3 regions of the Noviherbaspirillum sp. genome follow, and region 3 is predicted to be linked to each of the others. Evidence: predicted binding sites of a transcription regulator. Region 3 holds the regulator's gene; each other region holds the start of a gene.

Region 1 (11,825 bases), on a different contig from region 3:
GCCGTCAAGGACGCCGGTTATGGCCTGTTTTGCTACACGGTCAACGACGCCGCACGGGCAAAGGACATATTGGCGTGGGGCGTGGATGCATTCTGCACCGACCGGATCGACCTGATCGGACCAGGATTCAGCGGAGGATAGCCATCACCCGCCGCAACGGAACGGCATACCCCGGATGGAAAGGCGGTGCCTGGTTGACTAAATTGCAATCTCTTTTGCGTCCCGCGCCGCCGCGATTCGCCCCTCCGCCGGGCAGGCTTCATAGAGGGCTTATCACGTATAATCAACGGTTTGCATGCTTGCCACTATTCCACCATCGACCATGAACTCGTCTGAAATCCGCGATAAATTCCTGAAGTTTTTCGAATCCAAGGGCCACACGATTGTCGCGTCCAGCCCGGTCGTTCCCGGCGACGATCCCACGCTGCTGTTCACCAACGCCGGCATGAATCAGTTCAAGGATGTCTTCCTCGGCTTCGACAAGCGGCCGTACACCCGTGCGACCACGTCGCAGAAATGCATCCGCGCCGGCGGCAAGCACAATGACCTGGAGAACGTCGGGTACACCGCCCGCCATCACACCTTTTTCGAGATGCTGGGTAACTTCAGCTTCGGCGACTACTTCAAGCACGACGCGATCCAATATGCATGGGAGTTGCTGACGGACGTCTTCAAGCTACCGAAGGAAAAGCTGTGGGTCACCGTGTATGCGGAAGACGACGAGGCCTACGAGATCTGGAACAAGACCGTCGGCGTGCCGGCCGAACGCATCGTGCGTATCGGTGACAACAAGGGCGCACGCTATGCGTCCGACAACTTCTGGATGATGGGCGACACCGGCCCCTGCGGTCCCTGCACCGAAATTTTCTACGACCACGGCCCCGAAGTGCCCGGCGGCCCGCCCGGATCGCCCGATGAAGACGGCGATCGCTACGTCGAAATCTGGAACAACGTCTTCATGCAATTCAACCGCGACGAAGCGGGCGTCATGCACAAATTGCCCAAGCCGAGCGTCGATACCGGCATGGGCCTGGAACGCATCACCAAGGTGATGCAAGGCGTGAATTCAAACTACGAAATCGATCTGTTCGTAAACCTGCTCGCCGCCGCGAGGAAGGCGGTGGACGCCGTCGGCGCCAGCGGATACGACGTGAATTCGCCTTCGCTGAAGGTGATTGCCGACCATATCCGTGCCTGCACGTTCATCGTGGTGGACGGCGTCATTCCGAGCAATGCCGGCCGTGGCTACGTGCTGCGCCGCATCGCCCGACGCGCGATCCGTCACGGCTACAAGCTCGGCGCGCGCAAGCCGTTCTTCCATTCGCTGGTACCGGCGCTCGTCGCCGAGATGGGCAACGCCTATCCGGAACTGCGACAGAACGAAAAGCGTGCGACCGAAGTGCTGAAGCAGGAAGAAGAAGCATTCTTCCGCACCATCGCCAACGGCATGGAAATTCTCGACCGGGCACTCGCATCCGGTGCGAAACAGATCGATGGCGACACCGCCTTCAAACTGCACGATACCTATGGCTTCCCGGTCGACCTGACCGCCGATGTCTGCCGCGAGCGCGGCGTCACGGTGGACGAGGCGCGCTTCAACGTGCTGCTCGGCGAACAACGCCAGCGTGCGCGCGAGGCCGGCAAGTTCAAGATGGCGCAAGGACTGGAATACAGCGGCAGCGCCACGACTTTCCACGGCTATGAAAAGCTGATTCACGACACCGCCCGCGTGACCGCGATCTATGTCGACGGCACGGCGGTGGAACAGGCCAATTCCGGCGACGACGCGGTCGTGGTGCTCGACCATACACCGTTCTACGCCGAGAGCGGCGGCCAGGTCGGCGATACCGGCGAACTGCGCAATGCCGCTACCCGCTTCCTGGTCGAGGACACGCTGAAGATCCAGGCAGACGTATTCGGCCATCATGGGCGAGTGGTCGAAGGTTCGATCAAGGTCGGCGATGTGATGAACGCCAACGTCGATGCGGAAAAGCGTGCCAGGACAGTACGCAATCACAGCGCTACCCACCTGATGCACAAGGCGCTGCGCGAAGTGCTCGGTTCGCACGTGCAGCAGAAGGGCTCGCTGGTCAATGCCGATCGCACGCGTTTCGACTTCGCGCATAACGGTCCGCTCACCGACGAGCAGATCCGCAAGGTGGAAGCCATCGTCAATGCCGAAATCCTTGCCAACCATGCGACGCAGGCCCGCGTGATGGCGATCGATGAAGCGCAGAAATCGGGCGCGATGATGCTGTTCGGCGAAAAATACGGCGACGAAGTGCGGGTGCTGGACATCGGCAGCAGCCGCGAACTCTGCGGCGGCACGCACGTGCAGCGTACCGGCGACATCGGTTTGTTCAAGGTCGTCGCCGAGGGCGGCGTGGCTGCCGGCGTACGCCGTATCGAAGCGGTGACCGGCGACAATGCGCTGGCCTATCTTCAATCGCTGGAATCGACCGTCAACCAGGTGGCAGGTACGCTGAAGGCGTCGCCATCGGAAATTTCCGCCCGTATCGGCAGCATGCTGGACCAGGTCAGGGCGCTGGAAAAGGAGCTTGCCGCGGCCAAGGGCAAGCTGGCGTCCGCCCAGGGCGACGAACTCCTGGCCGAAGCGGTCGACGTCAACGGCATCAAGGTGCTGGCCGCGACGCTGAACGGCGCCGACGTCGCGACGCTGCGCTCCACCATGGACAAGCTGCGCGACAAGCTGAAAACCGCGGCGATCGTGCTGGCGGCCGTCAATGACGGCAAGGTCAGCCTGATCGCCGGTGTCACCGCTGATGCGACATCGAAAGTGAAGGCCGGCGAACTGGTCAACTTCGTTGCCCAGCAGGTAGGCGGCAAGGGCGGCGGCAGGCCCGACATGGCGCAAGCCGGCGGCACCGATCCGAGCGGACTGCCGAAGGCGCTCGGCGGCGTGGCCGGGTGGGTGCGCGAGCGCGCATGATTCTGACCTGAATGACCTGAGCGGGAGCTCCTGTATGGATTATCGATATTGCCCGATGTGCGCCGCCCCTCTCGTCGAGAGGGCCGATGCGGGCGAAGGCGGCAAGACCCGCCTCGCCTGTCCGGATGGTCACTGGACGCATTGGGACAATCCGCTGCCGGTTCTGGCGGCGCTGGTGGAAGTCGAGGGCCGCATCCTGCTGGCGCGCAACGCGGCCTGGCCGGAGAAGGTGTTCGCGCTCATTACCGGATTCATGGAACGCGGCGAGACGCCGGAGCAGGGCATCGCACGCGAGCTCAAGGAAGAGACCAATCTCGACGCCGATGAGGTCAACCTCATCGGCGTCTATGAATTCATCCGCAAGAACGAGCTGATCGTTGCCTACCATGTAAAAGCCTCCGGCGAGATCCGGTTGTCGGAAGAACTGGTCGATTTCCGGCTGGTCGCGCCGGAAAAGCTGCGGCCATGGCGGGCCGGAACCGGTTATGCGATGGCGGACTGGATGCGTGCCCGGGGCTTGCCGGTGGAGTTTCTCGACTGGCCCGCCTCCTGAATTCCGGTCTCCTTGTTGCGACGCACCAATGCGTTCCGCTTTGGGGTAGAATCGCTCGCTCCACTAGCGTTGCTTCTTTTCGGGAACACCAATATGGAATTTGATAAAGAGCTCGACGCACGCGGCCTGCATTGTCCGCTGCCGATTCTGAAGGCCAAGAAGGCGCTTGCAGAAATGACAAGCGGCCAAATACTGCGCGTGGTGGCAACCGACAAAGGGTCGGTGCGTGACTTCCAGGCGTTCTCCAAGCAAACCGGCAACGAATTGCTTTCCCACAGTGCCGACGAGCGCGAATTCATTTTCTTCATGAAACGCAAGTAAAGTCGCCGGCTTTTCTACCCCGCCAGCGTCATGTTTTGTGCTAGTGCAATGCGCCATGAAATAAAAGCCGCATGCTCGGCAAGGCATTGAATTTAGATCCTTTTCTCCAATTGATTTTTCGCTTTTTACATCAATTTAGTGCATACTCTCAAACGTCAAAAAGAACGATCGTGCTAAATTTTGGCATGCTTGCAGAATCTCTCATATAATCCCTGTCTTATTTACGTTTACGTCAATCTTTTTCCAAAGGCATAGCTATGAAAGTCTTGGTTCCTGTCAAACGCGTGGTGGACTACAACGTTAAGGTTCGCGTCAAATCCGACGGATCGGGCGTTGACATCGCCAATGTAAAGATGTCAATGAATCCATTCGACGAAATCGCGGTGGAAGAAGCAACCCGCCTCAAGGAAGGCGGCAAAGTGACTGAAGTCGTTGCCGTTTCCTGCGGCGTGACACAGTGCCAGGAAACCCTGCGTACCGCGATGGCGATCGGCGCCGACCGCGGCATCCTGGTCGAGACCGACGCCGAACTGCAGCCTTTGGCGGTAGCAAAGCTGTTGAAAGCGCTGGCTGACAAGGAACAGCCGCAACTGATTATCCTCGGCAAGCAGGCCATCGACGACGATTGCAACCAGACCGGCCAGATGCTGGCGGCGTTGCTGGGCTGGCCGCAAGCGACCTTCGCTTCGAAGGTCGTCATCGAAGATGGCAAGGCGACAGTCACGCGCGAAGTTGACGGCGGCCTGGAGACCCTGGCATTGCAGTTGCCGGCGATCGTCACTACCGACCTGCGCCTGAACGAGCCGCGTTACGTAACCCTGCCGAACATCATGAAGGCGAAAAAGAAGACGCTGGACGTGGTCAAACCCGCCGATCTGGGCGTCGATGTCGCCCCGCGCCTGAAGACCCTCAAGGTTTCCGAGCCGCCAAAGCGTTCCGCAGGTATCACCGTGCCGGACGTTGCGACGCTGGTCAACAAGCTCAAGAACGAAGCGAAAGTCATCTAAGCATTTTTTGAGCGGCGCGACGGCTTTGCCGCGCGGGCTCATCAACCTACAGGAAAAATCATGACCGCACTTGTAATTGCAGAACACGACAACGCTTCGCTCAAGGGAAGCACACTGAATACCGTCACGGCCGCAACCCAATGCGGCGGCGATGTCCATATCCTGGTGACCGGCCAGAATTGCGGCGGCGCCGCGGAAGCCGCTTCCCGCGTCGCGGGCGTGGCCAAGGTTCTGGTCGTTGACGCTGCGCAGTTTGCCGACGGCCTGGCGGAGAACGTCGCCGAGCAGGTGCTGGCCCTTGCCGGCAGCTATTCACACATCCTCGCGCCCGCGACCGCCTTTGGAAAGAACGCGCTTCCGCGTGTTGCCGCCAAGCTGGATGTCGGCCAAATCTCCGAGATCACCAAGGTTGTTTCGCCCGATACCTTCGAGCGTCCAATCTACGCCGGCAATGCGATCGCCACTGTGCAATCGGCCGACCCGGTCAAGGTCATCACCGTCCGGACCACCGGTTTCGACGCCGCACCGACCGGCGGATCGGCCGCGGTCGAGACGGTAACGCCAGTCGGCGATTCCGGCAAATCCGCGTTCGTCTCCCGCGAGATCGCCAAGTCCGACCGGCCGGAACTCACCGCCGCCAAAATCATCGTGTCCGGTGGACGCGGAATGGGCTCCGGCGATGCATTCAAGATCCTCGAACCGCTCGCCGACAGGCTTGGCGCCGCCATGGGCGCATCGCGCGCCGCGGTCGATGCCGGCTATGTCCCGAACGACTGGCAGGTCGGCCAGACCGGCAAGGTCGTCGCGCCCCAGCTGTACATCGCCGTAGGTATCTCCGGTGCGATCCAGCACCTCGCCGGCATGAAGGATTCGAAGACCATCGTGGCCATCAACAAGGATCCGGAAGCGCCAATCTTTTCGGTGGCGGATTACGGCATTGTCGGCGACCTGTTCGAGCTGGTGCCGCAACTGGTTACCGAACTGGGTTGACCCGGCCGGCAATCATCAGTAATAAATCAAGATAAATCGTTGTAGGGAAGGCGGGACCATTCGTGGTCCTGCCTCTTTTCTGGAGCCTTGAATGAGCTACGTCGCCCCGTTGAAAGATATGCTGTTCGTCATGAACGAACTGGCCGGACTGTCCAAAGTGAATGCCTTGCCCGGCTGTGAAGACGCCAGCCCGGAAACGGTGGAGGCGGTCCTGGAGGAAAACGCGAAGTTCTGCGCCGAAGTGGTTGCGCCGCTTAACTTTTCGGGCGACAAGGAACCCAGCTTCTGGCATGACGGCAATGTCACGACCAGCAAGGGCTTCAAGGAGGCGTTCAAGGCATTCGGCGAGGCGGGATGGCAGGGTGTCCAGCATCCGGTCGAATTCGGCGGACAAGGCTTGCCCAAGCTGGTGGCGACCCCCTGCATCGAAATGCTCAATTCAGCAAACCTGTCGTTCGCACTTTGCCCGTTGCTCACCGATGGCGCCATCGAAGCGCTGATGACCGCAGGCACCGACGCGCAGAAGCAGACTTACCTGGCCAATCTGATCTCCGGCAAATGGACTGGCACGATGAACCTGACCGAGCCACAGGCCGGCTCCGATCTGTCGCTTGTGCGTACCCGTGCGGTGCCGCAGGGAGACGGCACCTACAAGATCTTTGGTACCAAGATTTATATCACCTATGGTGAGCACGACATGGCGGAAAACATCGTCCACCTGGTGCTTGCGCGGACTCCGAATGCGCCGGAAGGCGTGAAGGGTATTTCGCTCTTCATCGTGCCGAAGTTCCTGGTCAATGCCGATGGCTCGCTCGGCGCGCGTAACGATGCGCACTGCGTATCGATCGAACACAAGCTCGGCATCAAGGCGAGCCCGACGGCTGTCCTGCAATTCGGCGACCACGGCGGGGCGATCGGCACGCTGGTCGGCGAGGAAAACCGCGGCCTGGAATACATGTTCATCATGATGAACGCCGCCCGTTTCGCGGTCGGCATGCAGGGCGTCGGCGTTGCCGAGCGCGCTTATCAAAAGGCGGTGCAGTACGCAAAGGAACGGGTGCAATCGCGGGATCTGACCGGTTCCCCCGGCCCGGTCACCATCATCCATCAACCGGATGTGCGCCGCATGCTGATGTCGATGCGGGCACAGACGGAAGCTTCACGTGCATTGTCATACGTCACTGCAGCTGCCTTCGACGCTGCGCATCATCATCCGGACGAAGCGACGCGCAAAACGAACCAGGCGTTCTACGAATTCATGGTGCCCATCGTCAAGGGCTGGTCCACCGAGATGTCGATCGACGTCACGTCCACCGGTGTGCAGGTGCACGGCGGCATGGGCTTCATCGAAGAGACCGGCGCCGCGCAGTATTACCGCGATGCCCGCATCCTGACAATCTATGAGGGCACGACCGCCATCCAGGCGAATGACCTCGTCGGCCGCAAGACGGTACGCGACGGCGGCGCAACGGCGAAAGGCATCCTCGCGCAAGTCCGGCAGACCGAGGAAGAACTGGCTTCCTATGGCGCCGGCGACCTGGCTGCGATCCGTAACCAGCTGGCTGCCGGGTCCAGGGCGCTGGAGGATGTTGTCACCTACGTTGCCACCAATGTGAAGTCGGATATCAAGGGCGTGTTTGCAGGCAGCGTGCCGTACCTGAAGCTTGCGGGCATCGTACTGGGCGGCTGGCAGATGGCCCGCGCGGCCCTGATTGCGGAACGCAAGCTGAAGGCAGGCGAGGGCGATGCCGGGTTCTATCAAGCGAAAATCACAACCGCACGCTTTTTTGCCGAACACATCCTGTCCCAGGCCTCGGGTTACCGGGCAGCGATCGTGGAAGGCAGCAGCGGCGTGCTGGCACTGACGGAAGAACAGTTTTAAGAGCCGGTTGCGATAGGTAAAGGCAGTTCCGGCTGCCCTTTTTCATTCATTGCACCGTATCGAGCCGATCTAACGCAGGCGCCCGATGTAGGTTCGGTCGACATGTTCGTCCGGCGAGTGTAATGCCGACTTTTCGCCCTGTGCCTGAGGCGTTCCGAGCGGCGGCACCGCCGGGTTGCCGAAGCGCGTCATCAGCGGTACCTTGGGCGGACTGCGGACAAACAAACCGTCATTGCCGAAATAGATTTCTTGCAGCTTCTCGCAGATCACGTGCACGTCTTCCGCCGGCGTTTGCAATGCCAATTGCAATGCCACTTGCAATACATGCCGGCAATACGCCGGATCCGTCCGCATGTACTCGATATCCGTGATCCGTCCGCTTTGCCGGCGCAGGATGACATGCAAGCGTCCCATCAATGCAAATGCCTGGTTCTCCAGGGCCGCCACGGTCGTTTGCTGGTGCGCTGTCATAACACATGCTCCCCATGCTGTTCGATATCCAATCCTTCCCGTTCTGACTCGGCGGTGACGCGCACACCGACCATCAGATCGACGACAGCGAGTATGAGCCCTGTCATGACGCCGGCGTAGATCGTCGTTGCGACGACGCCAATTGCCTGCTTTAAAAGGTCTCCTTCAGCGCCACCGATGCCTTTGACCGCGAAAATGCCGGTCAGCAGTGCGCCGACAATGCCGCCTATTGCATGCACCCCGAAGACATCGAGTGAATCGTCGTATCCAAGCCGTGATTTCAACGAGGTTGCTCCCCAGTAGCACGCCGCGCCGGCAACCGCTCCGATGCAGAATGCGCCGTTGACTCCCACAAATCCCGAGGCCGGCGTGATCGCCACCAGGCCGGAGACCGCACCGGACACAAGACCCAATACCGATGGCTTTCCGCGGCGTGCCCATTCAGCGCCCATCCACGCAAGCGCACCCACTGCGGCAGCCACCTGTGTCACCAGCATCGCCATGCCTGCTCGTCCATCCGCGGCGCCGGCGGAACCGGCGTTGAAACCAAACCAGCCCACCCAGAGAAGCGACGCTCCGATCACCGTCAATACGAGGTTATGAGGCGGCATCGGTTCCTTGCCGAAGCCAACGCGCGGCCCGATGATGATTGCGGCGACCAGGCCCGAAATTCCGGCATTGATATGAACCACGGTACCGCCGGCGAAATCGAGTACCCCCATCGCCGCCAGCCAGCCGGATGGGTCCCATACCCAATGCGCGACCGGCGCATAAACGACGAGCGACCAGAGCGATACGAAAAGAATCAGTGCCGAAAATTTCATGCGCTCTGCGAATGCGCCGGTAATCAAGGCTGGTGTGATGATGGCGAATGTGAGCTGAAACAGCATGAACACACTTTCCGGAACCGTCGGCGCGATATTGTGCACGGTCAGCTTGCCGGCTTCCTTCATGAATGCCAGACCCTGCAACATCATCCGGTCGCCGCCGCCAAGAAACGCACTTCCCGGCGAAAACGCAAGGCTGTACCCGATCAGGACCCATAGCGCGGTCACGACGCAGGCTGCCGCAAAACTATGCGCCGCGGTCGTCAGCACGTTTTTCTTGCGCACCATGCCGGCATAGAAAAGCGCCAGACCGGGAATGGTCATCATCATTACCAATGCAGTCGACGTCAGCATCCATGCCGTATCGCCGGCACTGATGGTAGAGGCGTCGACCAGGGTCGGCTTGGTAAGGGCAGGAGCAGGGGCGTCCACGGGTAACGAAGCGACGCTGCTCTCGGCTTTTAGCGCTGCCGGCGCAGTGCTGCCCGGTCCGAAGCCTGCGGCAGTCTCATTTGACGGCACCATGACCTCGACCAGACCCGAAGGATGCTGTGGCGACCCGGGCTGCTCCGCCCGGGCGAGCGTAATCGTCAGGCAAAACAGCAGGCCGGTAAATGTGAGTAACGCAGAGGCGGCACGCATCTTCATGAAAACTCCCATTGGCGATTGATGAAATAGGCGCGATCGCGCATATGTTTCATCAATGCACTTTTTGTGCCATGCAGCAATAGGCTAAAACCTGGAAGAAAATCGCCGAATGGTCGTTTTTAGATTGCAATTGCACCAATCTGGTGTTGCAAAGGAGAAATTTGTGCGTGGGTGCGGTGCCGGAAAGAAGGCAACCGCTACTTGATGATCAGCCGAACGAGCCGCCGGTATAAAGGAGGTCGAATGTGCGAGCAAGCGTGGCGATGAAGACAGTTGCACCGACCGCGGTCGTCAGCACCAGAAGCACCGCGAGAGGCCAGCGGGAGGCAGACTGCCTGCCTGAATGGAGGTTGTGTTGCGCATCCCATTTTTCGTCCGGCGTCAGGCCGATAACGAGGGCTTCGATGAAGCCGGCAAAAACGGACACCGGAAACAACACCAGGTGCACCCAAGCCCACATGTCCTTTTTGCCGTACAGATAAAAACGATGAAAGCCCAGTCCGCCGAAAAGGAATGCCAGCAAGGTGGCAAGGGTTTTGTTCTTGTGCGATGTATTCATGTTTAAAAGAGGTTTGCTTTCCTTGTAGGCTGGCTAGTGTGCACGAGGGCTGGCAACTAGGCAACGAAATGCAAATGGCCAAGTCGCATGGCGTTCTGCGATCCATCCCTTCTTTGTCGCCAACCCGGTTCGAGGTTGCTGGGGGCGTCGTAACCAGCTATAATTGCCGGCTTTTCCGTGTTCGAACACTTTTTGGAAACATTATGGTCGTTATCCGTTTATCCCGTGCCGGCGCCAAGAAGCGCCCTTTCTTCAACATCGTTGCAACCGACTCGCGCAACCGCCGCGACGGCCGCTTCATCGAGCGACTCGGTTTCTATAACCCGGTTGCTTCCGGCAAGGACGAAAGCTTCCGCATCGCTCAGGACCGCCTGGCGCACTGGCAGGGCGTGGGCGCGCAGCTTTCCCCGACAGTGGAACGCCTCGTGAACCAGTCCGGCAAAAAGGCTGCTGCGTAATAACGCTTCCTTCAGCCTGTTTCGACGTTGTCGCGCAAGACCGCTTCCGGGGTCGACATCCCCGATGACCTTGTACTGGTCGGGCATGTGACCGGCGCCTATGGCATACATGGATGGGTCCGTATCCGGCCCTACTCTTCAGATGCTGACGCAATGTTGCATGCGACGACATGGTGGCTGGACAAGCCTGATCTGCGCGACGTCGACATGATGCAGGCAAAGATGCATGGAGAAGATGTTGTCGCAAGGCTGATGGGTGTAGCGGACCGCAATGCCGCCGAAGCGCTGAAAGGCGCCACAGTCCAGGTTCGACGCAGCCACTTCCCGGCGCTGGAAAGCGACGAGTTTTACTGGATCGACCTGATTGGCCTGAAAGTACAAAACCTCGATGGCGAATCGATGGGCGAAGTCAGTGATCTGATGGACAACGGCGCGCATCCCATACTGCGGGTCACCGCGCCTGCCGTTGAAGGGGAAAAGCCAAAAGAGTGGTTGATTCCCTTTGTTGATCAGTTCGTCAAAACCGTCGACCAGGCGGAAAAAAGAATTACGGTGGACTGGGGGCTGGATTATTAAGCCTCCGGCATTCGGAAAAGGACGGCGCAATGCAATTCGATGTCGTGACGCTCTTTCCGGAAATGTTCGTCGCCATCACGCAGTCGGGGATCACCCGACGCGCATTCGAACAAAAGAAATGTGAACTGGCGCTGTGGAATCCGAGGGATTTTACAACCGACAATTACCGGACCATTGATGACCGTCCTTATGGGGGTGGGCCAGGAATGGTCATGCTGGCGAAGCCGCTCGAATCCGCAATCAATGCGGCGAAAGCGCGCCAGTCGAAGCAAGGCTTGCCTGCGCCCCGGGTCGTCTATCTGTCGCCGCAGGGCCGGCCGTTGACTCATGATCGGGTAATGGCAATGACGGCGGAGCCGGGATTGGTATTGCTCTGCGGTCGTTATGAGGCAGTGGATCAGCGTTTGCTGGATCGTTGCATCGATGAAGAAATCAGCCTCGGCGATTTCGTCCTCTCCGGTGGCGAACTGCCGGCGATGGCATTGATGGATGCGGTAATCCGGCAATTGCCCGGTGTATTGCACGACGACGCATCCGCCGTGCAGGACAGCTTCGTCAATGGTTTGCTGGACTGCCCGCATTA
Region 2 (8,225 bases), on a different contig from region 3:
AGATGCATGTCGACGAACAGGGCGGCAAGCTGGCAGGCCGGGAAGTCCAGTATTTCAAGGTGGATGACGAATCCGATCCCGCGAAGGCAACCGACAACGTCAACAAATTGATCAAGCGCGACCAGGTCGATGTGCTGGTCGGCACCGTGCACTCCGGCGTCGCGCTGGCCATGGCCAAGGTGGCGCGTGAAACCGGCACGCTGCTCATCGTCCCGAACGCCGGGGCGGACGTGATTACCGGCGCGATGTGCGCCAAGAACATCTTCCGCACCTCCTTCAGCAACTGGCAGCCTGCATTCGCGATGGGCAAGGTCGCCGCGGAGCGGGGACACAAGCGGGCGATGACGATCACCTGGAACTACGCGGCAGGCAACGAATCCGTCAAAGGATTCACCGAGGGATTCGAAAAAGGCGGCGGCAAGGTGTCGGACAATCTGACGCTGCCCTTCCCCAACGTGGAATACCAGGCCCTGCTGACACAGATCGCGTCGCAAAAGCCGGATGCGGTGTACGCCTTCTTCGCCGGCGGCGGCGCGGTCAAGTTCGTCAAGGATTATGTCGCGGCGGGCCTGAACAAGACCATCCCGCTGTACGGACCCGGATTCCTGACCGATGGCACGCTGGAAGCGCAGGGCGAGGCGGCGCAAGGCATGTTGACCACGCTGCACTACGCCGACAACCTCAACACCCCGCGCGACAATGCTTTCCGGCTCGCGTTTGCCAAGGCATTCAAGACGAATGCCGATGTGTACGCGGTGCAAGGCTACGACGCGGCGCAGCTCCTGGCGACGGGCCTGAAGGCGGTCAATGGCGATATCAGCAAGCGGGACCAGTTGCAGGAAGCGATGCGCAAGGCGAAGATCGACAGCCCGCGTGGCACCTTCAGCCTGTCGGCTGCCCAGAACCCGGTGCAGGATATCTACCTGCGTCAGGTGAACGGCAAGAACAACGAAGTGAAAGGCGTTGCGATCAAATCGCTGGCTGATCCTGCACGCGGCTGCAAGATGTAATACCGGCGACGACGAGTCCTTAGTTCGCAGGGTGCGACCGGCGCACCCTGCGGAATTCCGGCTTACTGTCTGCAATAGAATCCATGCTCCCGGTGCGGCGGGAGACTGTTTGGATGCTGACCCGACCGCCGCACATCAACTAACCCGGCAACAAGCCCCATGGATTTCCCAACCTTCCTCGTCCAGTGCCTGAACGCCATCCAGTACGGCCTGCTGCTGTTCCTCGTGGCGAGCGGACTGACACTCATCTTCGGCATCATGGGCGTGATCAACCTCGCCCATGGCAGCTTCTACATGATCGGCGCCTATCTCGCCTTCTCGCTCGCGCCGCTTTTCGGCGACCAGTTCATCCTGCAACTTCTGGCCGGCGTGGCGCTGGCGGCCATCTTCGGCTACCTCCTCGAATGGGTATTTTTCAGTTACCTGTACCAGCGCGATCACTTGCAGCAGGTCCTGATGACCTACTCGCTGATCCTGGTGTTCGAGGAAGGCCGCAGCATCCTGATCGGCAATGAGGTACACGGCGTCAAGGCGCCCGACTGGCTTTCCGGCGGCATATCGCTGGGCGGCGTGATGACGTATCCGATCTATAACCTGTTCGCCTCGGCGGCCTGCCTGGTTGTCGCGATCGGCCTCTACTACGTCGTCAACCGTACCAAGCTCGGCATGATGATCCGGGCCGGCGCCAGCAACCGCGACATGGTGCGCGGCCTCGGCATCAACATCCGGCTGCTCTACCGCACCGTCTTCGCCGCCGGCGTCGCGCTCGCGGCGCTGGCCGGCATGATCGCCGCGCCCGTCACGTCGGTGTATCCCGGCATGGGCGGCCATATCCTCATCATCTGCTTCGTGGTCGTTGTGATCGGCGGCATCGGATCCATTACCGGAGCGCTGATCGCCGCGCTTCTGGTGGGATTCGTCGACACCTTCGGCAAGGTTTTCTTCGCGCAATTGAGCGGCATCGGCGTCTACCTCTTGATGGCCGCGATCCTGATCTGGCGTCCGGAAGGCCTGAAGAGCAAAGGCTACTGACATGAACACGACTTCCCTCGCCGCCACCCGCATCGGCACGCCCCGGCGCTCCAGCCTGGGCTGGCTCGCCCCGGTGTTCGTGCTCGCCGCAATGGCGGCGCTGCCTTCGGTGCTCTCGTCCTACATGCAGGACCTGGCACTGACGATCATCGTCTACGCAATCTTCGCCCTCAGCCTTGAACTGCTGGTCGGCAAGGCCGGGCTGATCAGCCTCGGGCATGCAGCGTTTTTCGGCATTGCCGCCTACGTCACCGCCCGGCTGTCGCCGGATGCGGCCGCCGGCTCGATCGCCGTGCTGCTGCCGCTCGCCGTTCTGGGCGCTGGCGTCTATGCGCTCGCCGTGGGCGCACTCAGTCTGCGTACCAAGGGTGTCTATTTCATCATGGTGACGCTGGCCTTCGCCCAGATGGCCTACTTCGTGGTCCACGATACGCCGATCGGCGGCGGCAGCGACGGCATCTACCTCACGCTCAGGCCGGCCCTCGAAGTCGGCGGCAAGACGCTGATCGACCTCGACAAAAGCGGCCACCTGTATTTTTTCGCGCTGGGGACACTGGCGGCCACCTATGGATTCCTGGCGATGCTCGAGCGTTCGCGCTTCGGCCACGCGCTCGCCGGCATCCGGGTCAATGAGCAGCGCATGCGGGCCGCAGGCTTCAATACCTATTACTACAAGCTCGCCGCCTTCGTCATCGCGGGCATGCTTGCCGGGCTGGCCGGATTTATCAAAGCGACGAAAACCGGATTCGTGAACCCAGAAATGTTGTCTTGGCATGAATCGGGAGCGGTGCTGCTGATGATCATCCTCGGCGGTCTCGGCAGCTTCCGCGGCGCGGTCATTGGCGCAGTCGCTTTCGTGCTGCTCAAGGAGTTCTATGCCTCGGAAGCGATCTTCGGCGCGTTCGCGCATCGCTGGCAACTGACGCTCGGACTGACCATGATCTTGTTCGTCGCCCTTCTGCCGCACGGCCTGATCGGCATCGGACAATGGTTCGCCAATGCGGTAGGCAGGAAGCCGGCGCGCGGAAAAGCCGGTCCGTATGGAGAGAAGAAATGAACCCGACGCACGCCCCTGCTCTGCTGCAAGCTTCCGGCCTGACGCGCCGCTTCGGCGGCCTGACGGCGGTGGACAAGGTGACGTTGAGCCTGCATGCCGGCCAGGTCCATGCTGTGATCGGGACCAACGGTGCCGGAAAATCAACGCTGATCAACATGCTGTCGGGCGAAATACCGGTATCGGCAGGCAGCATCCAGCTCGCCGGCGAGGATATCACCCGGCTTCCCCAGCCAAGGCGTGCGCGGCTTGGGATCGGCCGCAGTTACCAGCGCACCACCATCTTCCCGACGTTCAGCGTGCTGGAAAACTGCCGCCTGGCGGCGCAGGCTGCCTTGCAGCGTCCGTGGAATATCTGGGAATCGGCGCGCGAATGCGCTGCCAGCAATGACATCGCGCATGAAGCACTGGAAGCGACCGGCCTCGCGGATGCCGCCCATGCAAATGCCGGCAGCATGAGCCACGGCGGCAAGCGACAACTCGAGATCGCGATGTGCCTGGCGACCCGCCCGCGTGTCCTGCTGCTTGACGAGCCCCTCGCAGGCATGGGCGCGGAAGAAACCGACCGGATGCTCAACATGCTGGCACGCCTGAAGCAGACCCATGCCGTGCTGCTGGTCGAGCATGACATGGATGCCGTGTTCCGCGTCGCCGACCGCATCACCGTCATGGTCAACGGCGAGGTGATCGCCAGCGATGCCCCGGAACAGATCCGCAACAACCCCGCGGTCCACGTCGCATACCTGGGCGATGCCCATACCTGAACCAAGGCTCCATCGTGCTGCAGATCACATCACTGAACACCTATTACGGCGACAGCCACATCCTGCAGGGCGTGAACCTGCAGATCCCGGCCGGCAAGGCGGTCGGCCTGCTGGGCCGCAACGGCATGGGCAAAACGACGATGATCCGATCGGTCATGGGCTTCGTTCCCGCTGCATCCGGCAAGGTTGTGTGGCATGGCAGGGATGTGACGGGGCAGGCGCCGGAAAGAATGGCCCGTCTCGGGATCGGATATGTGCCGGAAGGCCGCGGCATTTTCCCCAACCTGTCGGTGCGTGAAAACCTGATCATGAGCGCCCGGCCGGGTCCGTCCGGTCGCCGCGACTGGACCTTCGAAAGGGCGCTCGATACCTTTCCCCGGCTGAAGGAGCGGCTTGACCACGGCGGCCAGCAATTGTCAGGCGGCGAGCAGCAGATGCTGTCGATCGGCCGTGCGCTGATGACAAATCCCGACCTGCTGATTCTGGATGAAGCGACTGAGGGACTTGCACCGCTCGTCGTGAAGGAAATCTGGCGGGTGATTTCGCAGATCCGCGAAACAGGTATCAGTACCCTGATCGTCGATCGCAACTACCGGGCCGTACTGGCGCACACCGATCTTGCCGTCGTGCTGGAAAAGGGCCGGATCGTGCTTGAAGGTGAATCCGCGGCGCTGATGGCATCGCCGGAGCAACTGGTGGGCTATCTGGGTGTTTGACTACTGCTGCTGCAGTTGACCGGCAACCACGGTGCCCAATGAAAAAGTGCCGCGATCAACGCGGCACTTTTTACTTTAGAACCAATTCCCGTTCGGGAAAGCGTTCCGGACTCAGACCTTCCTGCGGCGCAGGAAAGCCAGGCCGGCGAGCGCCATCAATGCCATTGTGCTTGGCTCCGGAACACCGGTGGTCGGAACGATACCAGTGACGGTGAATTGGGAAGCATCCGGGTTGCCGGCGACGGCGAAGAGCGAACCGATCAGACGCTGACCATTCGAGAAGTCGACGAATGCGGTTGCACCGATCAAATCATTGCCGAATGTGGAGAATGTGCTTGCACTGTCGATATCGATATTCCAGCTGAATGTTTCGCCGGAATCAAAATCATTGAAAAACAGATCAAGGATCTGCGCACCGTCGGCAACGATAACCGGCGCGATCAGACCTGTCGTGGTGCCTGTAGCACCGACTGCCGAAAACGGAGTTGGGCTTTGAGGGCTGGGATTGCAGGGGCCGCCGTTGGCGGTATCGAAGCAGTATGGGCCGCCGGATGGGATGGTCCCGAGATTGAGGCTGAATCGGGTTACTGTTTCCCCGCCAGTCGAATTATTCGTAATCGAATACGGATTGTTGAACGTATCGCCATCAATGATGAAGCTGAGGGATGGGATGGCTTGCGCAGCGCCGGCAGCCAAGGCTGCGATGGAAAACACTGCAGAGGAGATTAATTTTTTCATATCGATTCTGAAAAGCGGTTGGATAGAGTCCAAGCAGCACATCTTCTTGGGCTAAGTGGTTGAGATTTGTGCAACAGTTCTCTCTTAGCAATATCGGTGCCAACGATCGATAGATTATTTTCTCGTGCAACATCAATGACTTCGGTCACGGCGCAGGTTTGAACATGAGCGAATCGCTTGCACATGTAAGGTTTTTCGACAACGTACGCAAGCAAATCAACCCCGAAAAGAGCGATCGCGCGGGTGGGAATAAAACGCCGTGCCGTCGTGTTTGCGGAATCATTTCAAGCGCAGCAGCACGCCCCAATACTGGCGGTTGAAATCCTGACGGCGGCATTTCTGCCGCAGGGAGCAATCAGTTTCGCTGGACCGGCCGGTTTCGATGACACGATGACTGCGTGACAGCACACCGGCTTCATTCAGTTTCAACGTCCGCCGCGTTACCGACTGCATCACATTGCCGCCGATGGTGTCGAACTTGCGGGCCGGGATGTCAACCTCAACCACCACGTCGCAATGCGATGCGGTGATAAAACCGGCCGCCCTGACCGCCGCCTGCCACGCCGAAAAACTTTTCAAGGGTGGATTGCTGCGCGAATAGCACAGCAAGTCGCCCACGCGCGGTCTCGCGCGATGCGGGTCGCAGGCATGGTAGGCGTAGTTTTGCATCGACTCGAAGGCAGGCGTGATGTAATACGAATGCGTCGATGAATAGCGGAACTGCTGTTCCGCGAGGCCGGCGTGGTGCATCAGGTAGGAAATGAAGGCTGCGGACCAGGGCGAGTCGTTCAGGGCGGCACGCACGGCCGCCTCACGCAGCGCAGTACCGGCGGCACCCTGGTGCTTGTCCAGTTCCGGGAGCAAGGTGCCGAGCGCCTGTTCCCTGGCCGGCGCCTGCGACGCCGGATCATCCAGCAGGCCGGGTACAAATACGATCTTGCGGTCGGCAGTCTCGCCCGGGACCTTCCTGTTGAGCGTCACCCAGTATTCCCATACACGCCGCCAGGCGAAGCGCCCCGGTGTTTCCGCCGAGCGGCGGCCTGATTCCGGGTTCAGCAACAATTCCGTTTCCGACTCCACCGCGCCGAAGCGAACCAGATAACCGTTCGCATCGATGCGATGCCCGCCGAATTCACGATGTTCGCGGACGGCAAGGTCGGCGATCCGGTTACCGAGCGGGCTGGTGGCGCCGTCATGCCGGCATGCGGCATCCATCGCGGATACGGACAGATGCGAAAGGCATGCTGCGGCCAGCGCCAGCCGCACGGCATTGCCGAATTTATGTCGCATCGAATGCCGCCCTCACCGCTTCGAGCCGGGCGCGATTCACGCCGAAGTCCCGCCGCCCAAGCCGCGACGCCGAGCGCATATGAATGACACCGCCGCCCGTGTCCACAACAAATTCCACATCATCGACAAATCGCAGCCACTTCGTCCGGAATTCCGCCCGTAGATATCGGGGTTCCGACACCACGACGGTTGCTCCGTCCATGCCGGCGACAATTTTTTTCAGCTTCGCGAAGGCCGCGGACGGGTCGCCGGAAAACTGAAGTGGAGCGATGACGTGGTTCGGTTGATGCGGATGCAGTGAAGCCTGGCTGGATACGACATTCTGCGTATCCGGGCCAGGTGCCTTCAGCATCCCGTTGCGTACACCGAGATCGCCAGGCGATGTGCCGGAAAGCAAATTCATTTGTCCTGCCAGTACCACCGCGACGGGCACTCCCACCACGACTGCGGTTATGAAAATCATCATCTTCCTGCGCATTTGTCGTCCAGGCATCATGTTCCAGGCTCCGTGCCGGCCACGGCCAGGCGATCATAGCAGAGTGGATTTGCGTTGCGCCGATCATAATGCCCGTCCGAACGAACCTGCCTCTTGGTAAAATCCGCGCATCACGCGGGCATCAATCCCGTCGGCAATGAAAGTCAACACAATGCGCTTCCTGCATACCTCCGACTGGCATCTTGGCCAGACCCTGCACAATTTCGACCGCACCTATGAGCACCAGTGCTTCCTGAACTGGCTGCTCGACACCATCGTTGCCGAGCAGGTGGACGGCCTGCTGATCGCCGGCGATGTTTTCGACAACACCAATCCGTCGGCGTCCGCGCAAAAGCAGTTTTACCGTTTCCTCCAGCAGGCCAAGGCCGCTGCCCCGCACCTGAATATCATCATCACCGCCGGCAATCACGACTCGCCGGGCAGGCTGGAAGCCCCGGCGCCGTTGCTGGAAGACATGGATATCACGGTGATCGGCCAGGTCCGGCGTCTTCCCTGCGGAAACCTGGACTTCGACCAGCTGATCGTGCCGTTGAAGAACCGGTCCGGAGCGGTTGCGGCCTGGTGCCTTGCGATTCCGTTTTTGCGCCCGGGCGATGTGCCGCGCATCGAGACCAACGGCGACCCGTACATGGAAGGTATCGCGCTCGTTTATCAGGAAGCGCTGCGGCATGCGCTGCTGCGCCGTACGCCTGGCCAGGCGATCGTTGCGCTCGGGCACTGCCACATGGCCGGCGGCGAGACCTCTGACGAATCCGAGCGCCGCATCGTGATCGGCGGCGCGGAAGCGCTTCCGTCGCGCATGTTCGATGCGGCGATTGCCTATGCCGGGCTCGGCCACCTGCATCTCGCGCAACGCGTCGGCCGGCAGCACCATCTTCGCTACTGCGGCAGCCCGTTGCCGATGTCGTTCGCCGAAGTCAACTACAGCCACCAGGTGTTGCGCGTCGAACTGGACGGCGAATCGGCGCGCGAGATCGCCGAAATCAAAGTGCCGCGCGCGGTGGGATTGCTGCGCGTCCCGGCCAGGCCTGCGCCGCTGGACGACGTGCTCGCCGCACTCGCCGCCCTCGAATTGCCGGAAGTAAGCGACCCGCAAGCCCTGCCTTATCTCGAAGTACGGGTCCG
Region 3 (11,825 bases):
GCACTTGCCAAGCTAAAACCAAATACAGGAACTGGACTTCAACCGGATCTTGAGCGGCGACGCGAACCGTTAGAAGCTTATCCGCTCGACACTCTCAAGATGGTAGGCACGTTGGAAAAACCTGGCCTGAATTATGCGCTGATACAAGTCGAAAAATCGGTTTTCCAAGCCAAGGTTGGGCAATACATTGGCCAAAATTTCGGGATGATTACCAAAATTACGGATGCCGAAGTCGAAATCAAAGAAATCGTTCGCGATGCGGCTGGCGAGTGGACCGAGCGTAAAGCAACGTTAGAGTTGCAGGAGAATAGCAAATGATTGCGTTTGAAAAAAATTATCAAAACCTTGGCGCAGTCGCCCGCAAAGCAATGTTTGCAAGCGCATTGGCCTGCATGGCGCTTGTTTGCACATCCGCTGCTGCGCAGGAAAATTCCATCGAGTCAATCAGCGCCAACCAGCAGGGTTCAAACGTTGTTGTCAAAATCGCGATGAAGAATCCCGTTGCGAAGCCGCCTATCGGCTTTTCCATCACCAGCCCTGCACGTATTGCTCTGGATTTTTCCGGCACCAACAACTTGATTGGCAAGACGAATCAAGAGATCGGCTTGGGTGATGTACGTAATGTCAACGTAGTCCAAGCAGGCGAGCGATCACGGCTCGTATTCAATCTGTCCCGGCCGCTCAATTATGCCACTGCAATTGACGGAAACATGGTCGTGGTCACGATCGACGGTTCCGGCAATATCGCTACTCCGGTCAATGCTGTCGGCATCCCGGTGCAAAATAGCGCCGCACCGACAGGCAAGCAGGCGCTGCGCGACATCGATTTCAGGCGGGGCGCCAATGGTGAAGGACGGGTAGTCATCGATTTGCCGAGCAACCAAGTTGGCGTGGACGTCAAGCAGCAGGGTCAGTCGATTGTTATCGACTTCATGAAAACCAGCCTTCCGGAGGTTTTGCGCCGGCGCCTTGATGTCACCGACTTCGCTACGCCGGTTCAAACAATCACCACCACTTCGCAGGGTGACAATGTGCGGATGGTCATTGAACCGAAGGGTTTGTGGGAACACAGCGCCTACCAGAGTGATACTCAACTGGTAGTGGAAGTAAAACCGATCAAGGAAGAACCGAACAAGCTTACGCAAGGAACGCAGGGATATCGCGGCGAACGTCTGTCGCTGAATTTTCAGAACGTTGAGGTAAGGGCTGTGCTGCAGGTGATTGCTGACTTTACCGGCTTGAACATCATCACCAGCGATACAGTGAGCGGCAACCTGACTTTGCGTTTGAAAGACGTGCCTTGGGACCAGGCGCTGGATATTGTCATGCAGGCCAAAGGTTTGGATATGCGCAAGAACGGCTCTGTGTTATGGATTGCGCCCAAGGATGAACTGTTGACGAAGGAAAAGCTGGAGCTGGAGCAGCGAGCGCAGATTGCCGAACTGGAGCCGTTGAAAACTGAAATCTTCCAATTGAACTATCAGAAGGCGGAGTCGTTCAAGCAAGTATTCGGCATTGATGGCGACAGTAAGAATCGGATTCTGTCAAAACGGGGAAGCGCCGTCATCGATCCTCGTACGAACCAATTGTTTGTTACCGATATCACCTCGAAACTTGAGGAGATTCGCAAGCTGGTCCAGAAGACCGACATTCCGTCGAAACAGGTGTTGATCGAGGCCCGTATCGTCGAGGCTGACGACAAGTTCAGCAAAAATCTCGGCGCAAAGTTAGGCTTCAATGATGCACGAACACTGCGTGGCGGTGATTCAGGGTATCAAATCAGCGGGAATAACAGGCTCGCATTCACAGGAAATTATCTTGGGGTCGGTGAGACAACCGGGCAGGCGAGATTGACCGAGGGAAGCTATATACCGAATACGCAGTTCGTCAATTTGCCTGCGGGCGGTATTGGTGGATTGAATGCGGCTAGCATAGGAGTCAGCATCTTTTCAGCTGCGGCAAACCGTTTCCTTAATCTAGAGTTGTCGGCGCTCGAAGCGGATGGGAAGGGCAAGATCATTTCTAGTCCGCGCGTCGTAACCGCGGACCAGTTAAAAGCTTTAATCGAACAGGGCACGGAATTGCCATACCAAGTTGCTACCAGCAGTGGTGCCACTTCGATTGCGTTCCGTAAAGCAAATTTAAAACTTGAAGTTACGCCTCAAATAACACCGGACGGAAACATTATCCTCGACGTTGATGTGAATAAAGACAGTGTAGGCGTAGAGACCAGGGCTGGTTTTGCAATCGACACCAAGCATGTGAAAACACAAGTGTTGGTAGAAAACGGCGGAACGGTTGTGTTAGGAGGTATTTTCCAGCAAACCGAGCGTGAAACTGAGACGAAAGTGCCACTCTTTGGAGATATTCCGGTTGTTGGTAATCTGTTCAAGTCAAATTCACGGACGAATGACAAAACAGAATTACTTATATTTATTACTCCCAAAATTGTTGCAGAGCGGTTATCAGTACGTTGAATAAAAAAAGACCTTAGGGAAAATCATGAATCTTGTTAGAAATAAATTCTCGTTCGCTACTGTGGCGCGAATAGCGGTGGGCGCCCTATCAATAGCGATGCTCGCTTCTTGCGGTGGAGGAGGCGGCTCTCCGGGCGTCGCTGGCGGAGGAGGCAGTACTGGCACCACAAGGGAAGCAAAGCTCGCTTTAGCCGTTATTGATGGAAGTGGAGCGACAATTAGTACTCTGTCAGGCGGACAAAATGCGACTGCACGTGCAACTTTCTCTGATGGAAGCGGTGCACCGGTTTCGGGCGCAATTGTGACTTTTGAAGCGTCAGACGAGGCGCTACTGGAATTTACACCTGTTTCGAAATCCGCATTGACCGACAATGCGGGAGTAGCGGTGATTAACATCAAGCCGAAGACCTTTACATCAGCAGGCGCATTGACGATTAAAGCCAGTGCGATTAAAGGAACAGTTTCTGCAACGAGCTCGGCCAACATTGCTGTGGGTGCGGCGCCGTTGACGGTTGGAAATCTATCATGGAATCCCGCTCCAGTTGGGTCTTTGCCCGCGTTCAGCACTATTACGCTCAATGTGCCTGTAACTAGTGGTGGTCAGCCGGTTAGTACAGTGTCAGGACTGACACTGACTTCGCTATGTGTAGGTGATGGCGCCGCAACAATTGTCCCGGGTGCGGTTGTAAATGGCGTACAGATGGCGACATATACAAATAATGGTTGTAATCGCGGTACCGATACAGTCACAGCCTCCATCGGCAATTCCATGAAAACCATTTCGTTGAATGTGGATCCGGCAAACATTGGAACAATTCAATTCATTGGATCGGATCTTGCCGGGTCGTCGATTGTTCTAAAAGGTTCCGGAGGACTGGGGCGTAAAGAAGCAGCAATTTTGACCTTTAAGGTTGTAGATCAAAACAACAATGGGTTGGCTGGCGTAGATGTCAATTTCAGGGCTACTACTACAACTGGCGGACTTACCGTATTGCCTGCAAAAGGAACAACTGATGCAAGTGGCAATGTGACGACAACTGTATCCTCGGGCACTATCCCGACTCCGGTTCGTGTAATTGCAGAAGCAACACGCAATGGACGAATTATTAGTGGTTTGTCCGATTCCCTTACGGTATCGACAGGTTTGCCAATTCAGCGATTCATGTCATTTAGTGCAGACAAGTACAACATCGAAGGGTTGGAATATGATGGCGAAATAGCGAACGTTACAATTCGTTTGGCAGACCAATACGGTAACAAGATCGCTGACAACACGACGGTTAACTTTGTAACAGAAGGTGGGGCGATTGGCACATCTGCACAAGGCGCCTGCAACACGGTCGATGGTGGCTGTACGGTAAGGCTGCAGAGTCAACAATTCAAACCTGTCAACGGACGAGTGACTGTGCTTGCCTACGCTCAGGGAGTTGAGGACTTCGTGGATTCTAACGGCGATGGTCAATATTCCTGTGCCGTTGTCCGTGATGCTGACGGAAATGTGCCTGTCACCTATCGTCCTCTTGTTGATACATGCGTAAGCGGCGGAGAGCCACACACTGATATGGGCGATCCATTCCTGGATGCTGGTTCCTTGGCTAAGACTGCCGGCGTATCCGCAGGTACGCTTGACGGCAAATATGATGCAGTGAATGGTGATTTGCCTTTCCCATACAACAGCAGTACGTACAGTGCGAGCGGGAACGGCAAATGGGGAATTAACTATATCAGCCGCACTGCAGAGTTCGTGTTCAGCGGATCGTTCGCTACACTGATTCGGCAGGTTTGCAGCGCCAGCGGTTGCCGAGACTGGGCCCCTGCGGACGGCGATCCATCGATTATTCAAGGAGTGGGCGGCCCAGGTTGTTCGAGTAGAGAGTTGACGTTCCGTCTGATAGATGTAAACAACAATCCAATGCCAAACGAAACAAAAGTCGAAGCAGCCGATGCAAATAAGATTACGCCTCAAACGTTCTTTCCCGATAAAGTGCTCTCGACAAATGCAGTCGGAGGTACTTTCCATTCGGTCGTAATCAAAGCCAATGATCAGTGTGAACACGGCAACTTCTTAATCAAGGTGACAACACCAAAAGGCAATGGCAGTGCTTTTTCATTCCGATCGCAGTGACACGTAGCAATATATTTTTAGTGGGTCTCATGGGGGCCGGCAAGACAACCGTCGGCCGCGCCCTCGCAAAAAAGCTCAACAAGCGATTTGTAGACTCAGATCATGAAATCGAGGCGCGTACCGGCGCCTCGATTCCTTTGATCTTTGAAATTGAAGGCGAGGCCAGCTTTCGTCAGCGCGAGGCGGAAGTCATTCGCGACCTAACAGCAGAAGAGAACATCGTCCTTGCCACAGGCGGCGGTGCCATTCTCAAACAGGAAAATCGAGAATTCCTCAAAACCCGCGGCACCGTGATTTACCTGCGTGCCAGCGTCAATAGCATCTTGCATCGCACTGCGCACGACAAGAACCGACCGCTGCTGCAAACCGCCGATCCACGTCAGAAGATCGAGCAGTTGGCGCGCGAGCGGGAAGAGTTCTATCGCGAAGTTGCCCACATAATCGTGGAAACCGGGCGCCCTAACGTACAATTACTGGTTCAAGGCATCCTGGACCAGCTCGAAAGCGCTTCGGGCAACGATGGGCGGGACGATAAGACAGACCCCATTTCCTAGTATTCCCATGACGATGCAACAAACCGACCCGATAACGCTGCAAGTGGACCTGGGGGATCGCAGCTATCCGATCAGCATAGGACAATCACTGCTATCGCGCGGGGATTTGATCGCGCAGCACGTGCCGGGTGCGCGGGTCGCCGTCGTGACCAACACCACCGTTGCACCCCTCTACCTGGACCAATTGCACACCACACTTTCCGCGGCTGGAAAATCGGTCACCAGTATTGTCCTGCCCGATGGCGAGGAAGAGAAAAACTGGTCCAGCCTGATGAAGGTATTTGACGTACTTCTGGCGGAGAAATGCGACCGCAAAACCACGCTGGTGGCGTTGGGCGGCGGCGTGATCGGCGACCTGACCGGTTTCGCAGCGGCGACCTACATGCGCGGCGTTCCTTTCATACAGATACCGACGACCCTGCTGGCGCAGGTCGACTCTTCCGTCGGCGGCAAAACAGGGATCAATCATCCGCTCGGCAAGAACATGATCGGTGCGTTTTACCAGCCGCAGGCCGTGATCGCCGATACCGGAACACTGAAAACCTTGCCCGCACGCGAGCTATCGGCCGGGCTGGCCGAAGTGATCAAGCACGGGGCCATCATTGATGCTCCATTCTTTGATTGGATCGAATCGAATATCGACAAGCTGATGGCTAAAGATTCTGCCGCACTGGCCCATGCAATACGCCGCTCCTGTGAGATCAAGGCCGATGTCGTACGCCAGGATGAGCGCGAGGGCGGTCTCCGCGCAATTCTGAATTTCGGCCATACCTTCGGTCATGCCATCGAGTCCGGGCTTGGTTATGGCGAGTGGCTGCACGGGGAAGCGGTGGGGTGCGGAATGGTGATGGCAGCCGATTTGTCCCATCGCATGGGCTTCATTGATGCTGCGGCAAAAGCACGCGTCACATCTCTGGTAAAGGCCGCCAATCTGCCAGTCGTCGCGCCTGATCTCGGCGCCGATCGGTGGCTGGAGTTGATGCAGGTCGACAAAAAGAATGAGGGCGGCAAGATGAAGTTCATTTTGATCAAGCCGCTTGGAACGCCGGTGATCATGACGGTACCCGAGAGCGTGTTGCTTGAAACGCTCAAGGCATGCGTGTGATGAGAACCTCAATCGGCATGGCCGCATAAAATGAATCTCGAGGCGCATCTCGCACCGTATGCTGCCTTCTCCTCGGCGTCTCCCGGACGTCGCTTTCCCGAATCGACGCCGTCATCGCGCACCGAGTTCCAACGGGACCGGGACCGCATCATTCATTCCACGGCTTTTCGGCGCCTGGAATACAAGACCCAGGTATTCGTCAATCATGAAGGGGATTTGTTCCGTACCCGCCTGACGCATAGCATCGAGGTTGCCCAGATCGCTCGGTCGATCGCAAGGAATCTGCGGTTGAATGAAGATCTCGTCGAGGCGATCTCACTGGCTCACGATCTCGGGCACACGCCTTTCGGCCATGCCGGGCAGGATGCATTGAATGCCTGCATGAAGGACTACGGCGGTTTTGAACACAATCTGCAAAGTCTGCGCGTGGTCGATGAATTGGAAGAGCGGTACGGCGCCTTCGACGGTTTGAACCTGACGTTCGAAACGCGCGAAGGCATCCTGAAGCATTGCTCGCTGAAGAATGCAAAAAAGCTGGGCGATGTCGGTCGGCGCTTTATCGACAAGAAGCAGCCGACGCTGGAAGCGCAGCTGGCGAATCTGGCGGATGAAATTGCCTACAACAATCATGATATCGACGACGGTTTGCGGTCCGGCTTACTGACAACGACCCAGCTCGACGACATCGATTTTTATGCACGGCACCGCAAGGAAGTGGAAGCATCGTTTCCGGGTATCTCCGGGCGTCGCGCGATACATGAAACCATACGCCGCATGATCAATGCTCTGGTGATCGATCTTATCGATACATCACGCGCGCGGATTCAGGATGCCGAGGTGAAAACTGTTGATGACGTCCGCAACAGCACTGCACTGATTGCGTTTTCCGATGACATGAACACGGAAGCGGCGCTACTGAAGCGGTTCCTGCGTGACAATCTGTATCTCCATTACCAGGTCAACCGGATGACCAGCAAGGCGCGCCGCATCGTTCGGGAGCTTTTTGAAGCGTTCATGCAGGAGCCGCGTTTGCTGCCGCCGGACTATCAGGTCATGCAAGGCAACGAGCAGGAACGGTTGCAGTGGCAGGCGCGCAAGGTCGCGGATTACATCGCCGGCATGACCGATCGCTACGCCATGCGCGAACATCGCCGCCTGTTCCAGGTGGATGAAATTTAACCGCCGATTTATTCGAGCGCCCGCAGCGGATGCGCCCACTCCGGCCAGGCTGATTGGAAATAGCGATCGACGCTTTCGCGGGTAACCTCGTGAAGATGCCGCGGCTGCCATTGCGGCGCATTGTCCTTGTCGATCACCAGTGCGCGAATTCCTTCCGTCACTTCTCCCTGTTCAAAGCTTCGCCGCACCATTGTCCTTTCCATCCGCAGGCAATCCGCCAGGCTCATGCCGGCACCGCGGCGTAACTGCTCGAGCGTAACGCACATCATCAGCGGCGACCGTTTATGCATCGTCGCCACTGTTCGCTGGGCAAATGCATCATCATCTGCTGCCAGCGAGGCCATGATGGCGCGCACGTCATCGTGCTGAAAGTGGCGGTCGATCGCAGCACGGTTCCTGGCGAGTACGCTTTGGTCAGGCAGTGCATGCGATGCATACGGTTCGGCAAATCGTGCGACGCTCTCCCGGACATCGCTCACAGCGGATGTCTCCAACAACTGCAAAAGCGCCCCAATCTGGTCCGCAGGGATGAATACATCGGCCAGATCTGCATGGATCGCGTCGGCTGCGCCGATTGTTTCTCCCGTTATGCCGAGATAAACACCGAGCCTGCCGGGAGTCCGCGAAAGGAAGAAGCTGCCGCCTACGTCCGGGAACAGGCCAATGTTCACTTCCGGCATGGCCATCTTCGTCCGTTCGGTGACGATACGCATCCGGTTGGCAGGGCCGGCTTGTGCGATCCCCATCCCGCCACCCATGACAATCCCGTCCATCAGCGCTATATACGGCTTGGGATAGTGATGAGTCAAATGATTCAATGCATATTCTTCGGTAAAAAAATCCTCGATCAGCATGCTGCCGGATTGCGGCGTCGCCTTGCCGGCATCAAAGAAAAAGCGGATGTCCCCACCTGCGCAGAACGCCTTCTCACTCGTGCTGCGCACGACCACCGCGGCGATGGCCGGGTCGTCGCGCCACGACAGCAATACCTGCGTGAAGGCGCGAACCATATCAAGGGACAGGGAATTGAGCGCCCTCGGCCGGTCAAGCGTGATAAAGCCGATGTTGTTCCGGACAGCGGAAATAATGTGAGCAGTCATGATGAGGGTGTTTTATGTAATTGCAGCTATTTTATCGGCACCGTCCCGATGCTGCAGTCGTCCTGCGGACATTTGCAAAGTGCGGCCGCAACAGGAAAAGGGCGCAACCCGTGCGCCCTTTTCCTGTTGCCGATTGCCGCCTGAATCAGGCCGCCGGCAAGTCTTCCGTCATGCGCTTGATCGCCTCATGCTGGTGGTCCTGCATCTTGCCCTTGTACTTCAATACCTGCCTATCCAGCTTGTCGATCAACGAATCGATTGCTGCATACAGATCTTCTGCAAAGCTTTCGACATGGATTACATTGCCTCTCACGCGCAGATTGACTTCAGCTCTTTGCCTTTTATCTTTTTCAGAGGGTTTTTCGACTCCCAGAATCACCGCAACATCGATGACATGATCGAAATGGCGGAGTACCCGATCCAGTTTGCTTGTTACGTACTGGCGAATGGCTGGAGTCAATTCGAGATGTTGTCCACTGATCATGAGATTCATACAGCACTCCTATGGATAGTGTCGCTGGCGGTTCGCAACGTGTCCGCGTAGAGGACTACGCCGGAACACAGCAACGGATGGCAACTACAAAGGAACAACCTAGAGAGATTTTCGCAGATTGACAGGGGGGATTTTCAACGCTTCACGGTACTTGGCGACGGTTCTCCGCGCAACGACCATACCTTGTTCCCCTAACATATCCGCGATCTTGCTATCTGAGAATGGATTCTTGGGGTCTTCAGCTCCTATCAATTGTTTGATGAGCGCTCGTATCGCTGTCGACGAGGCTTCACCCCCTGCTTCCGTCGCGACATGGCTGCCGAAAAAGTATTTGAGCTCGAACATGCCATGGGGGGTCAACATGTACTTCTGTGTTGTCACACGAGAAATGGTGCTCTCGTGTAAACCCAGTGTATCAGCAATTTCACGCAAGACAAGGGGCCGCATCGCTACCGCGCCGTGCGAAAAGAAGTTGCGCTGCCGGTCCACGATCGCTTGTGCGACGCGCAAGATCGTGTCGAAGCGTTGACGCATATTCTTGATCAGCCATTTGGCCTCCTGGAGCTGCGAAGTAAGTGACCCCTCACCTTTACTTTGCTTCAGGATATTGGCATACAGGGCATTGACCCGAAGACGCGGCATGACATCATGATTCAACATGACCTGCCAGCCGTTCTTGGTCTTTTTGACAATGACATCCGGGACCACGAAGTCCGACGTATCGGAGGCGAACGCCGCACCGGGGTGCGGATTGCATTGCTTGATGATCGTCTGTGCCTCACGCAGATCTTCGTCGTCGCAATCCAGGATTTTCTTGAGCTTGTTGAAGTCGCGCTGGGCGAACAGCGTCAGATGTTCTTCGACGATCGTCAAAGCCCGGCGGCGCGTCACCAGCGGCACCTTCGGAAAGCGCCGGATCTGGATTGCCAGGCATTCCGATGGCGTGCGTGCGCCGACGCCCGCCGGATCGAAACTTTGCAGCATCTTCAGCGCCACCGACAATTCTTCAATCTCGATCCCGAGTTCTTCCGGCAGTCGCGCATGAATTTCTTCCAGCGGTTCTTCCAGGTAGCCGTTGTCGTTGAGCGCGTCAATCATCAACTCAAGCAGCGCGCGATCCCGCATTTCCCTTACCGATACCCGCATCTGTTCGAGCAGATGTTCGCGCAAGGTGGTTTCGTGCGCTTCCAGCTGGGGCCGCGCATCATCGTCCTCCGGCGCTTTCGAGGTGCGCGCCACATCGTCGAAGCTCCATTCCGCTTCGCCTGCAGCAGGCGTGTCCGCTCCATCGCCGCCTTCGAAGGGCCGGTCGGTGTCCTCACCGGCAGCCGATCCGGCATCGTTGGGTACGGGTGTATCCGGTTGGGTGCCCTGGGGGCTGATTGCACCGTCGGCCAGCAGGCGGATGGAATGATCCAGCGGATCATCGACGCGCTCGAGCATCGGGTTGTCCGACAAAATCTGCTCCAGCTCCTGATGCAGTTCAAGCGTCGACAATTGCAGCAGCCGGATCGATTGCTGCAGCTGGGGCGTCAGCGCCAGATGTTGGGAAATACGGAGTTGAAGGGTTTGTTTCATAGCAGCCGTGCTTCCATTACATGCGGAAGTGTTCTCCCAAATAAACGCGGCGTACCGATTCATCCGCGATGATGTCGTCCGGGCGGCCGCTGGCAAGCACAGCGCCCTGGTTGATGATGTAGGCACGATCACAGATGCCCAGTGTCTCCCGGACGTTGTGGTCCGTGATCAGCACGCCGATTCCGCGTTCCTTCAGGAAGCGCACGATCCGCTGGATCTCGATGACCGCGATCGGGTCGACGCCTGCGAAGGGCTCATCAAGCAGCACGAATCGCGGGTTCGTCGCCAGCGCACGCGCAATCTCGACGCGGCGGCGCTCGCCGCCCGACAGCGACAGCGCCTGGTTTTCCCGCAGCTTTTCGATCTGCAACTCGGCCAGCAATGTATTCAGTCGCTTCTCGATCGCCTGCCGCGACAACGGCTTGCCATTGTCCCGCTGCAGCTCCAGCACGGCGCGAATATTGTCTTCCACCGTCAGCTTGCGGAAGACCGATGCCTCCTGCGGCAGGTAGGACAGGCCCAGCACAGCGCGCCGATGAATCGGCAGGCGCGATATCGCGACGCCATTCAGATCGATCTCACCGGCATCGGAAGGAACGAGGCCGACGATCATGTAGAACGACGTCGTCTTGCCTGCGCCGTTGGGGCCGAGCAGTCCGACCACTTCGCCGCTTTCCACCTGCAGTGATACGTCACGCACCACTTGCCGGGTTCCGTAACTTTTCTGCAATCCGCGAACGACCAGGGTGCTTGCCATGTCACTGACCCTTGGATTCGGTGCGCGGCTGAATCACCGCCCTGATACGCCCGCTACCGTTCTTGGCGTTGCCTGCCGGTGCATTGTTGACGGTAAAAAACTCTGCCCGGCTATCGTAGGAAATGAATTCACCTTCGACTTCATCCGTCGGCTTGTTGCCTTCCAGGCGGCGAATTTTTGCGTTTGAAAACAACTTGACCACTTCTGCCTTGCCATCGTATTCGATGCGTTCGGCTTGACCTTCAACCCACAGATTCGGGCCGCCGTCACGTTTCTGGCGGAACGTCGCTACGCCGCCGGCGGGCGCAAGCAATGTTGCATATTGATAGCCTGCCGGGTCTTGCGTGACGACCAGTTTGCCTGCCTTCATGATCATGGTGCCCCTGGTCAGGACGACGTTGCCGCTGAAGGTATTGATCTGCTTGACGTCGTCATACGCCATTCGATCCGCTTCAAC

What was found. The regulator sigma-54, encoded in region 3, starts transcription at its own class of promoters, with help from an activator protein. The targets are predictions, from matches to a motif close to TGGCANGNAANCTGCTTT.
Region 1: a site for sigma-54 is predicted at 9,704-9,721, ahead of V7080_RS11940 (ammonium transporter). Genes of this name have one in related genera too.
Region 2: a site for sigma-54 is predicted at 5,399-5,416, ahead of V7080_RS20235 (PEP-CTERM sorting domain-containing protein). Genes of this name have one in related genera too.

What each region holds. Positions count from the first base shown of each region.
Region 1 is NZ_DAIUCO010000086.1:3,914-15,738, forward strand. Features, by position in the region: gene ugpQ (glycerophosphodiester phosphodiesterase) at 1-141, shown strand, start outside; gene alaS (alanine--tRNA ligase) at 323-2,950, shown strand; gene V7080_RS11910 (NUDIX domain-containing protein) at 2,985-3,503, shown strand; gene V7080_RS11915 (sulfurtransferase TusA family protein) at 3,597-3,824, shown strand; gene V7080_RS11920 (electron transfer flavoprotein subunit beta/FixA family protein) at 4,082-4,831, shown strand; gene V7080_RS11925 (electron transfer flavoprotein subunit alpha/FixB family protein) at 4,892-5,821, shown strand; gene V7080_RS11930 (acyl-CoA dehydrogenase) at 5,913-7,703, shown strand; gene V7080_RS11935 (hypothetical protein) at 7,773-8,174, opposite strand; gene V7080_RS11940 (ammonium transporter) at 8,171-9,643, opposite strand; gene V7080_RS11945 (TM2 domain-containing protein) at 9,858-10,208, opposite strand; gene rpsP (30S ribosomal protein S16) at 10,412-10,666, shown strand; gene rimM (ribosome maturation factor RimM) at 10,694-11,242, shown strand; gene trmD (tRNA (guanosine(37)-N1)-methyltransferase TrmD) at 11,272-11,825, shown strand, end outside.
Region 2 is NZ_DAIUCO010000221.1:23-8,247, reverse strand. Features, by position in the region: gene V7080_RS20260 (ABC transporter substrate-binding protein) at 1-1,010, shown strand, start outside; gene V7080_RS20255 (branched-chain amino acid ABC transporter permease) at 1,170-2,042, shown strand; gene V7080_RS20250 (branched-chain amino acid ABC transporter permease) at 2,044-3,099, shown strand; gene V7080_RS20245 (ABC transporter ATP-binding protein) at 3,096-3,860, shown strand; gene V7080_RS20240 (ABC transporter ATP-binding protein) at 3,875-4,576, shown strand; gene V7080_RS20235 (PEP-CTERM sorting domain-containing protein) at 4,688-5,314, opposite strand; gene V7080_RS20230 (DUF2272 domain-containing protein) at 5,594-6,604, opposite strand; gene V7080_RS20225 (DUF1499 domain-containing protein) at 6,594-7,067, opposite strand; partial or broken gene sbcD (exonuclease subunit SbcD) at 7,252-8,225, shown strand, end outside.
Region 3 is NZ_DAIUCO010000106.1:1,470-13,294, forward strand. Features, by position in the region: gene V7080_RS13510 (pilus assembly protein PilP) at 1-318, shown strand, start outside; gene pilQ (type IV pilus secretin PilQ) at 369-2,477, shown strand; gene V7080_RS13520 (Ig-like domain-containing protein) at 2,503-4,602, shown strand; partial or broken gene aroKB (bifunctional shikimate kinase/3-dehydroquinate synthase AroKB) at 4,632-6,261, shown strand; gene V7080_RS13530 (deoxyguanosinetriphosphate triphosphohydrolase) at 6,292-7,440, shown strand; gene V7080_RS13535 (enoyl-CoA hydratase/isomerase family protein) at 7,449-8,540, opposite strand; gene hpf (ribosome hibernation-promoting factor, HPF/YfiA family) at 8,686-9,033, opposite strand; gene V7080_RS13545 (RNA polymerase factor sigma-54) at 9,133-10,611, opposite strand; gene lptB (LPS export ABC transporter ATP-binding protein) at 10,628-11,368, opposite strand; gene lptA (lipopolysaccharide transport periplasmic protein LptA) at 11,370-11,825, opposite strand, start outside.